One region of the Spirosoma humi genome, then DNA from elsewhere that is predicted to be linked to it. Evidence: riboswitches for the same ligand, from Rfam matches in the RefSeq annotation. Region 1 holds a riboswitch; the other holds the start of a gene.
What was found. A riboswitch is a leader RNA that binds a small molecule or an ion and turns the genes downstream of it on or off. The one in region 1 is predicted to bind cobalamin.
Positions count from the first base shown of each region.

Region 1 (5,543 bases):
GTCATTAATTTTAGCTTTTCTCCAAACTAAAATCATCTTATGGACAAACGAATGGGGCTTTTGGCGGTATGGATGCTCTGCACGAGTATGGTACTGGCCCAGAATAAGCCCAAGCCAGAAGACGTGCAAACGTTCACTCTGAAAAACGGCATGAAATTCATGGTTCTCGAAGACCATTCTATACCCAACGCCAACTTCTATTCATTCTGGAAAGTTGGCTCCCGTAACGAAGTACACGGTATAACCGGCCTATCCCACTTTTTTGAGCACATGATGTTCAACGGAGCCAAAAAATATGGCCCCAAGCAGTTTGACCGCGTGATGGAAGCCAACGGTGGTTCGAACAATGCGTATACAACCGAAAATACGACCGTTTATACCGACTGGTTTCAGAGCGGTGCACTCGAGACGATTTTCGATCTGGAGGCCGACCGGATTCGTGATCTGGCTATTGACCCCAAAATGGTAGAGAGTGAGCGGGGGGTTGTGTTATCTGAACGAAGCACGGGACTGGAGAACAGCAATTACCGGGTCATCAACGAACTGGTTCAATCCGTAGCGTTTGTGGAGCATCCTTACATGTTTCCGGTGATTGGCTTTGAGTCGGACATTAAAAAGTGGACGCAGGCTGATCTGGAGAAATACTTCAAAACCTATTATTCGCCAAACAACGCCGTGGCTGTCGTCGTGGGCGATGTAACGGCGGCTCAGGTAAAAAAACTGGCGGAGCAGTATATCGGCTCGATTCCGGCCCAAAAACTACCCGATAGCCTGCGCACGGTGGAGCCTCCGCAGAACGGCGAACGTCGGGCAACGACCTATAAAGATGTTGCGACGCCCAACATTCTACTGGCCTATCATATTCCTGCAACGCGTCACCCCGATTATTATGCGATCGATCTGCTCAGTGGGGTGTTAAGCTCCGGTAATTCGTCGCGGCTGGTCAAATCGCTGGTACTGGATTCAACGGTAGCATCCCGGGTATTTACCAACGTAGAGATGTCATTCGATCCGAGTCTGTTTTCGGTTTACGCCATTGCCGGAAGTGGTATTTCGGCCGAGCAACTGGAGCGGTCGGTTCTGTATCAAATCGACAGGGTGATCAATGAGGGCATTACCGATACGGAGTTGCAGAAGCTGAAAAATCAGAAGCTGATGGAGTTTTACCGGACCATGGAGTCGATCAATGGGAAAGCGAACTCGCTGGGTACGTACGAACTGTTCTTTGGCGATTACAAAAAGCTTTACGAAGCCCCGGCGCTTTATGAAAAGGTAACGAAGGAAGACGTTCAACGCGTCGCCAAAACGTACCTCACCAGTCGCAACCGAACCGTGGGCTACCTGCTGCCGGAGCCTAAAGCAAATCCTGTCAAAACGAATTGATTCGACCGCAGCGGCCCAATAGCGCGGATAATTGTCCGAGAGCTGTTTGTGTTGGCTGCGATTAACAGACATCATCCAATGAAATACATAGTTACCGTACTCATTACCCTTGTTGTTACGGGAGCGTCGATAGCGCAAACGTTCAAGGTGCCCCCTTACCAGAAGTTCAAACTCAGGAATGGGCTGACGATTTATTTGATGGAACAGCATGAGGTGCCCCTCATCAATGTCTCGGCGGTATTCGATGCCGGTGCGGTGCAGGATGGCAGCCGGTATGGCCTGGCCAACATGACGGCGGAGGCTTTGCTGTTTGGCAGTTCGAAATACACGAAGGCCCAACTGGAAGAAAAAATTGAATACGTGGGAGCCAGCGTAGATACGTATGCTGGTAAAGAAGTGGCTAAGCTGACTTCGTCGTTTGCGGTCAAGGATCAGGATTTATTATTTGATATTATCCAGGATGTGATCACAAAGCCCACCTTCGATCAGGCTGAATTCGACAAATACAAACAGCGGCAACTGCTCCAGTTGACTCAGCAAAAAGAAAGCCCAAGGGGGGTGGTTGGCTCTTACTTCAACAAGTTTGTGTTTGAAGGCCATCCGTACGCCAACCCGCTCACGGGTACGCCTGCGTCCGTATCGGCCGTTTCCGCCAGCGACGCCCGGCAGTTTTATCAGAAAAACTTTACCACCGACCGGGGGGCTATTGCCATCGTCGGTGACTTCAATACGGCGGCTATGAAAAAGCGGATTACCGACTTATTCGGCAACTGGAAAACGGCCGCGGCAACGTCACCGGTCTTAACGGACCCGACGGTTATGTTCGATAAAAGTCGGGTGTTGCTGGTCAATAAAGACGATGCCCGCGAAACAACGTTTTTGATTGGCGGAAAAGGCATCACCCAAAATAACCCCGATTTCATTCCTGTGACGGTTGTCAATACGATCCTGGGCGGGCGCTTCACCTCTTGGCTGAATGATGCCCTGCGGGTAAATTCGGGTCTGACCTATGGCGCGAATAGCCGATTCAGTACGTTTCGGAAGAGCGGCACCTTTGCCATTTCGACTTTTACAAAAGTCAGTACCACTACCCAGGCAATCGATATGGCTTTGCAGGTACTCGATAGTTTACATCGGACCGGTATCGATGAAAAAACGCTGTCATCTGCCAAAAACTACGTTAAGGCCGATTTCCCGCCGAGGTACGAGTCGGCCAGTGAGTTAGCCAACTTGCTGACCGATATGTTTAGTCTTGGATTCGACGAGTCGTTTATCAATAACTTCCAGAAGAACGTCGATGGGCTTACGGTTGCCAAAACCCGCCAGATAATCGACCAGTATTTTCCGAAAGACAAGCTCCAGTTTGTGCTGATCGGTAAAGCCGAAACCATTCGGGATAAAGTGAAAAAATACGGCACCGTTACAGAGAAAGAGATTAAAGCCGAAGGTTTTTAACCCGTAATGTGGATCGCACGAGTGCCCGTGCGATCCACATTACTTATTCCACAAAATACCCTACCTTTGCCCCTGAGTTTTCGGTGCCTGATGCTGCTTCGTAGCAGCCTGCAAGGCTTAAAAGGGAAGTTGGTGTAAGACCAATGCTGTCCCCGCAACTGTAAGTCTTTAGAAAATCGGTTCAATCTACGTAACCACTGCGCTGATTCTCAGCGTGGGAAGGTAAGAACCGACGAGACAAGCCAGGAGACCTGCCGTAAACCATCCGTTGTTCTGGCGTTCGGAGGAAACGCCCCAATCGCGTGCTAGTGGGCCACCAGTTGGACGGCCCAACGGTTCCAGGCACTCATTCGCAGTATACACTTGAAACAGAACACCCTTCGCTGGTGGATTAGTACACTGTTGGCCGGCTTGCTGGTCAGTCAGGCTAGTATCGCGCAGATCGATTCGTTGGCGCGGTCGGCAACGACTGTGTCTTTATCGGCCGTTACCGTACGAGCCATTGCGCCCGAGCGGTTTTTGGCCGGTCAGAAACTTCAGCGAATCGATTCGGCAACGCTATTGCAGTTTCGCTTTGGCTCATTGACGGATTTACTGGCGTTGAACACGCCCATGGCATTTAAAAGTTATGGTCCCGGCCAATTGGCGACGGTATCTTTCCGGGGAACATCGGCCAATCATACCGCCGTTCTTTGGAATGGTATCAACATCAACCAGCCCAATCTTGGTCAGACTGATTTCTCGACGCTACCCGTAGCGGGTTTCGATCGATTAGCGGTTCAATATGGTTCGTCGGCTAGCGTCGTCGGTTCAGATGCCGTGGGCGGGAGTGTGCTGCTGGGAAGTAGCCCCGTTTGGCAACCGGGTATACACGTAACGTTTGGTCATCAACTGGCCAGTTTTCAGAACAACCAGACTCAGTTAGGTGTACGCTATGGTACGAGGTTGGGAACTGCCTGGAGAATGTCAGGGAAGACGTTCGCCTATCGAAACCAGTTCAATAATGCGTATCCATCGGCAGAACGCAGGAACTACTTCCTGGAGCGATCAACAACCGCGCAACGGGGCCTCGTTCAGGATGTATATTTCCTACACAAGAGTGGGCGTCAAGTATCCGTCAACGTGTGGCTAACGGACAACGACCTGATTCTGGCTCCGCAAGACACCATTGCCCGCGAACAGACGCGCACACAATCGGCCCGATTTCTGACTACCTACGAAACCAGCCATCTAACCCTGCGCCTTGGCTGGACGCACGATATTCTGGATTATGCCAAAAGCAACTTCGCGTTGCCCAGTCATACCCAGACCGACCGGTTCATTGCCCGTGCCGAGCGGGAGTTCGCCTTGACGCCCGCTAAAGCCAATCTATCGCTCAACCTTCGGGTAGGGGGCGAGTGGTCGCATTACCGCACCCGGACCGATGGCTACGTAAGTCCATTGATCGAAGAAGATCGGGGAGATTTGTATGCATTGCTTCGATTGCAGACCAACCGATGGCTGGTATCGGCTAATGTACGGCAGGCTTTCGTTACACGCTTCAACCCACCCGTTACTCCCTCACTTGGCGCTGAATATCGCATCGTGCAGCGTCCTGCATTTGGCTTAACGGCCAAAGGAGCAATCAGTCGAAGTTATCGAGTGCCAACGCTCAACGAACGGTACTGGGCCGATTTGGGCAATCCTAATCTGTTGCCCGAAAGTGGATTCAATCTGGAGGCCGGTCTGGCCTCAACCTTTGTATTCAATGAACGACTCAACGTTGCGGCTGAAGCAAGGGTCTACCACAATCGGGTAGACAACTGGACATATTGGAACCCAACGACCAACTACCATGTCGAGAATTTACAACTGGTTGTGGCCCGCGGGGGCGAACTAACCACCTCGATCGCGTATGCGCACAAAGGCTGGCGGGCTGGTTTGCGGATAGGCTATGCGCTAACGCGTTCTTCGCAGGAGCGGGCGTATGACACATATGCAGAGGACGTGATCGGGAAGCAACTGGTTTACGTGCCCATTCATACCGGAACGCTCAATGCTTATGTGCAGCGGGGGCAAACACGGCTGTCGGTGCAAACACAGGCCAGTTCCCTCCGGTACATTACCTTCGACAACAGCCAGTTTTTTCAGGGAGTCACCTTAACAAACGTTCTCCTCGAAACGACCACCAAACTCGGTCCGGTACCTGTTCGGGTGCAGGGGCAGGTCAACAACCTATTCGATACGCTGTCATTCAGCATTAAGCGAAACGCGTTACCCGGTCGTAACTGGGCCCTCAATCTCATTATCAATTTTCCATCTAATAAATCATGAAATACCAAGTAACAAAAGGCATTGCGCTTAGCTTGCTGGCCTTAAGCGTCTGGAATTGTAAAACCTCCGATCCTGAACCAACACCATACGAATCGGGCGTATATATACTGAACGCGGGTAACTTCTTCAGCAACAACGGAACGGTTTCCTTTTTGCCACGCGTAGGTAATACGGTTGCTACCAATATTTTACAAGCCGCTAATCCCTCTTTATTGCCGAGTGGTGGCGTTCAGGGCTATACCGAAGTGAACGGGAAAGGACTTATTTTGATCGACAACAGCTCTGCCGCGCAGGATAAGGTTGAAATTGTGGAGGGAGGTACGTTCAAGTCCCGCGCTACCCTGAAAACGCCCGATATTGAAAACCCGCGCCAGGTGATTGCAGCTGGTCCT
Region 1 is NZ_BAAHBR010000008.1:386,791-392,333, forward strand. Features, by position in the region: gene ACYU8Y_RS10290 (M16 family metallopeptidase) at 40-1,383, shown strand; gene ACYU8Y_RS10295 (M16 family metallopeptidase) at 1,462-2,838, shown strand; cobalamin riboswitch at 2,903-3,111, shown strand; gene ACYU8Y_RS10300 (TonB-dependent receptor plug domain-containing protein) at 3,202-5,151, shown strand; gene ACYU8Y_RS10305 (YncE family protein) at 5,148-5,543, shown strand, end outside.

Region 2 (5,543 bases), 200 kb from region 1:
GTCTATTCCACTGACCTGATCGCTTCGGTGAATGAGCAATTGCGGTTTCACGGCGTCGATTAATTGCCGGGACAATTCACTGCGCACATACTGGTCTAAGGTATAGGCTGGAATCCGGCCTTCGGTATCCGTCTTTTTTAAAGTTGTTATGGCTTTATAAGTCATTGTGGTTTGTGCCGATATCGCTCGTTTACACAATGCGAATCGGCTTTTTATCCTCATCGAGCGCCACAAACGTAAACGTCCCGTGAATAGCCTGGTGACGCTCCATCGAATACATTTCCTCAACAAAAATTTCGACCGCAATTCGAATACTGGTGTTCCCGACATGATCGACCCGGCCAACCAGTTCAATGATCGTACCGGCCGGGATCGACTTGGTAAAATTGATTTTGTCGGAAGAAACCGTCACCATCCGTTTACGGGAAAAGCGGGTGGCGGCAATGAAGGCGACTTCGTCCATCAGTTGCAGGGCCGTACCACCGAATAACGTATCGTAGTGATTGGTTGTGCTCGGAAAAACTGCTTTGAAAATTCGTGTTTCAGCGGCCGCAATTCGGTCGTCTATTGATTGGGGCTCATCAATGGCCATTTACTAGTTTGGTTAGCTTTTCCCGATGGGAACGTTGATTGTATTCTGTTCGCAGCGCCAGCAGACAATCGGCACACAGACAACCTTCATACAGCGAACGGATGTAGCGGTGCTGATCGTCGGTCAGGGTAAGCGTCTGGCACTGACATAGGTTAATACTGCCTACGCGGCATTCGAAGTGTCGCTGGCAACGCGGACAGCCGACGTGTTCGTGCTTAGCGGTCGGTGTAAGACTCATCAAAGGGGACCTCCTCTTCGAAGGCGATAAAGTTTACGACCTCTTTCTTCCGGTTCATAATCGGTCGAATAATAAGCTGGCACCAATAGGGCGACTGATCTTTTCGATGATTGAGCACCACATCAGCAACTGATTTTCGTTCCTGAATAGCTTCCCGAATCCGTTGACGAACCCTGGGCGACGTAGACTCACCCTGCAAAAAACTGGGCTTGCGACCTATGGCTTCATGGTGTGCGTAACCCGTCATTTTCTCAAAACCCGAGTTCACATACTGAATTACCTGATCCATATCGGTAACGACAACCGTCCATCTATCGCTTAAAAGATCGTGACGGACGGGGGCCGTCAATACCCAGTCCTGCGCTTTCGCCAGGGATCGCCATCCGGCATCTCCCGCAAATAAAGTCGGGCGCGGTCTGAACTCCCAACCGGCCAGCAGGGGCGTACACAAGGATGGCCGATACTGGGCCGCGAGTTGTTTGTCGTATGGTCCGCAGAAGTTCATAGTGGCGAAAATAAGGTCTTCTGCCGACTAACAGCAGAAGACCTTTATTTATTATACTGACTCCATAACTAATTCGCGGGCGTTTTGGGCAGCTTTCACCATGTTTTTTAACGCTTCAGTCGTTTCCGGCCATCGGCGCGTCTTCAAACCGCAGTCCGGATTCACCCACAAATTACGGGCGGGTAGCACGTTTGTGGCCTTCTGGAGTAACTCAACCATTTCAGTCACGGTCGGTACACGGGGACTATGGATGTCGTATACACCGGGCCCGATTTCATTTGGATAGGCAAACCGGGAAAACGCATTCAGCAACTCCATCTGCGACCGGGAGGTTTCAATCGTGATCACGTCGGCATCCAGATCGGCAATGGCACCGATAATATCGTTGAATTCCGCATAGCACATGTGGGTATGAATCTGGGTAGCATCCTGCGCGCCCGAAGCCGCTACCCGGAACGCCTTAACAGCCCAGCTCAGGTAGGTATCCCAGTTCTCCCGGCGCAAGGGCAATCCTTCTCGCAAAGCTGGTTCGTCGATCTGAATAACACCAATACCGGCTTTCTCCAGGTCAACTACCTCGTCATGAATAGCCAGTGCAATTTGCAGGCAGGTATCCCGCCGGGGCTGATCGTCCCGCACGAATGACCATTGTAAAATGGTGACGGGGCCAGTGAGCATTCCTTTCACCGGTTTGGGCGTTAGCGACTGGGCAAACTCAGCCCAACGCACGGTCATGGGGGCGGGTCGGCGTACGTCACCGTAAATAATGGGAGGCTTCACACAGCGCGACCCGTAACTCTGCACCCAGCCATTCTCACTGAACGCAAAGCCATCGAGCAGTTCGCCAAAGTATTCCACCATGTCGTTGCGCTCGAACTCGCCATGAACCAGTACATCCAGACCAACTTCCTCCTGCCAGCGGATAGCCTGTTCCGTTTCGGTGCGAATAAAATCTTCATACTCGGCGAGTGTTTTCTCACCTTTTTTGAACTTAGCCCGGTTGGCCCGAACGGCGTCCGTCTGCGGAAATGACCCAATGGTTGTGGTCGGAAAGAGGGGCAATTGCAGTCGTTCGTGCTGTACCCGCTGGCGACTGGCGAAAACGCCCTGCCGCTGCGCATCCTGCTCGGTCAGCTGGCTTAACCGGGTTTGCACAGCCGGTCGGTTGATCAAATCCGATTCCCGACGGGCGACCAATGCCTGTTTATTTGCCCTTAGGGCTTCTGTTGCACTGGCATTATCCGGTGACAGAAACAGCGTCGTCAGCGTGGCAACTTCGTCCAGCTTCTGACGGGCAAACGCCAGCCATTGCCTGATGTCGGGCCGGAGTCCCTGCTCACTGGTTTCGGCCTGTAGATCGCAGGGAACGTGCAACAACGAACAGGAGGGCGCAATCAGGATACGCTCCGACCCTAACGCCTGAACAGCCCGCCGAATCGTTGCCAGCGACTGTTCCAGATTATTGATCCAGATGTTTCGCCCATCAACCAAACCCAGCGAGAGGTGGGTTTGCAGATGAACGAAATCGGTTTGCAGAATATCCTCCAGTTGATTCGGGCAGCGTACCAGATCGAGGTGAAGGGCATCGACTGGCAGTTGCGTAGCCAGATTCAGGTTGCTGCCGTAACATTCGAAATAAGAGGCCAGCAAAAATTTCAGCGCCGGAAATTGCTGGCGCAATCGACTGTATGTCGTAGCAAACGCTTCCTGTTGCTGCGCGGTCAGATCCAGCGCCAGGCACGGCTCATCGAATTGAATCCATTCGGCACCCTGCGCCTGCAAACGCGTCAGTATCTGTTCATATACAGGCACCAGGCGATTCAGCAGATCCAGCCGATCGAAGCCGGTTTCCTTTTCCTTACCCAGCAACAGATAAGACACCGGCCCCAGCAAAACGGGTTTTGGCGTTGTGTTCAGCGTTTGTCTGGCCTCGTCAAACTCGGCAAAGACCTTTTCTGAAAGCAGGGCAAACGACTGATCGGCCGAAAACTCCGGCACGATGTAATGATAGTTCGTATCGAACCATTTGGTCATTTCCATCGCTTTTAGATCCAGCCCGTTCTCCTGATACCCCCGCGCCATGGCGAAGTACAGACTTAACTGACGGGCATCAGGTTGGCCCGCACCAGGCTGAGCCGCGTTGACCTGATCGAGCAGCGGGCGAAACCGGTTTGGGATAGCGCCAACGGTCAGGGACATATCCAGTACCTGATCGTAGAACGAGAAGTCGTTGCAGGGAACCAGCGTAATGCCAGCCTGCTGTTGGGTCAGCCAGTTGTCGCGCCGGATTTGCCGGGCGGTTTCCTGAAGCTGCTGATGGGTGATTTTACTGGCCCAGAATTGTTCACAGGCCTTTTTGAGTTCGCGGTGGCTACCGATTCGTGGATAGCCGAGATTGTGTGCGATCATGTTGTTAATTGGGTAAAATGGTTGATCGCGTTCGATGCCGAACTCCATACGCCTACCACTTTCTCAGAAATTTACCAACACGACACACCACCTCCAGCCCCGGGGAGGAGCAGAAGAAAGAGGGGTCAATCTTGATAAACCCAATTGCGTGTGGGCGTAATCAGCAAAGCTAAAGGCAAGTCTCCTGGCTTGTGACGGTATCTGCCGTCCTTCTCATCACATCTGGCCGGTAATCCGGCTAACGTAACAATGGACATCGAGGGCAAACCCTTTTCTAAATGGTCACTGACAGTAGCAACGTCTGCTCGTGATTCTCACACGATTCCTTTTTCATTTCCTGAAACTCTCAGGAAAACCATTAGCTTGTTTGACGGAAAACAAAGAACGTTGGGACAAACTAACCGGATTAGGTTGGCAAAAACAAGAAAACAGTCTCATAAAAGCACCCGCTCGTTTCTGTTGTTGACTCCCTGTTGTATTGAATCGCGTTTACTTCTGCCGAGATGACCGGTGTAGTTTATCTTTTGGGGCTACTGATCCTGACAGGTCTCCCCTGCCCGGATACCGAATACCAAGCGCATACGGATAAGATCGCCCAAACAGCGGGTACTTACACTTCAACGATGAGCACGAACACAAAGCCCCCTGTAATCCGTTCTACCCCTGTGGCACCTGTCCTTGTTTTTCCGTACGACATGGTTGAACGCAAATGGAGCTTTGGTATATCCATGAACGGGCGTGTTTTCATTAATTTTCAAAACATTCTGGATGTACGCCATTCCCGTTTCGAACCGTTGGGAAATGACTCCATTAACCAACCGAATTTTGTTACGGATATTTACGCGCCAACCAACGGGCGAATTAGCAACGGCGGCATTAAATTGTACCTATACTTATGGCTCACGATCATAATCACGACCACACAGGCCATCACCACGGCCCTACCGTATTGACGTCCATAAACCGGGCGCTGATTATCGGGGCCATTCTGAACGCGGTTTACGTCGTTGTGGAGTTCGCTCTCGGATTTTATTACAATTCGCTCGCTCTCGTTGCCGACGCGGGCCACAACCTGAGCGATGTGGCCAGTCTGTTGCTGTCACTGCTTGCCTTTCGGCTGGCACGGGTTCGGCAGACACCGAGTTTTACGTATGGTTTCCGAAAAAGTACGGTACTGGCATCGCTCACGAACGCCGTTATTCTACTGATCACCATCGGGGCCATTTTATGGGAAAGCATCAGTCGGTTCCGGCATCCTGAGCCGGTGGCGGGTGGAGCCGTAGCGTGGGTTGCGGGGCTAGGGATGCTGGTCAATGCCGCATCAGCCATGCTGTTTTTTCGGGATAAAGAGCATGATTTGAATGTAAAAGGGGCTTACCTACACCTGGCAACCGATGCGCTGGTATCGCTGGGTGTTGTGGTTTCCGGTGTCGTTATTAATTATACCGGCTGGACCTGGCTCGATCCGGTTATCGGTATTCTAGTGGCTGCCGTGATTATGGGTTCGACCTGGCGTTTGCTGACAGATAGCCTCCGGCTTTCGATGGATGGCGTCCCTACGGATATTGATCTGCCCACTGTGCTGGCCGACCTACGGGCCGTAGCGGGTGTGCAGGATGTACACCATGTACACGTGTGGGCGATGAGTACCACCGAAAACGCCTTAACGGCTCACCTTGTGCTGCAGCCGGGCCTCTCCGATTCGCAGATTGCCGCCCTCAAACACGATGCCCGCCACCGGCTCGAACATCAGAAAATCAGCCACGCTACCCTCGAAACGGAGATATCGACGAAAGATG
Region 2 is NZ_BAAHBR010000008.1:589,807-595,349, reverse strand. Features, by position in the region: gene ACYU8Y_RS11185 (hypothetical protein) at 1-165, opposite strand, end outside; gene ACYU8Y_RS11180 (acyl-CoA thioesterase) at 191-592, opposite strand; gene ACYU8Y_RS11175 (cysteine-rich CWC family protein) at 582-830, opposite strand; gene ACYU8Y_RS11170 (PAS domain-containing protein) at 808-1,335, opposite strand; gene metE (5-methyltetrahydropteroyltriglutamate--homocysteine S-methyltransferase) at 1,387-3,744, opposite strand; cobalamin riboswitch at 3,902-4,119, opposite strand; gene ACYU8Y_RS11160 (hypothetical protein) at 4,410-4,697, shown strand; gene ACYU8Y_RS11155 (cation diffusion facilitator family transporter) at 4,640-5,543, shown strand, end outside.
Region 2: linked by a shared signal. The riboswitch ahead of metE (5-methyltetrahydropteroyltriglutamate--homocysteine S-methyltransferase) and the one ahead of ACYU8Y_RS10300 (TonB-dependent receptor plug domain-containing protein) in region 1 are both predicted to bind cobalamin.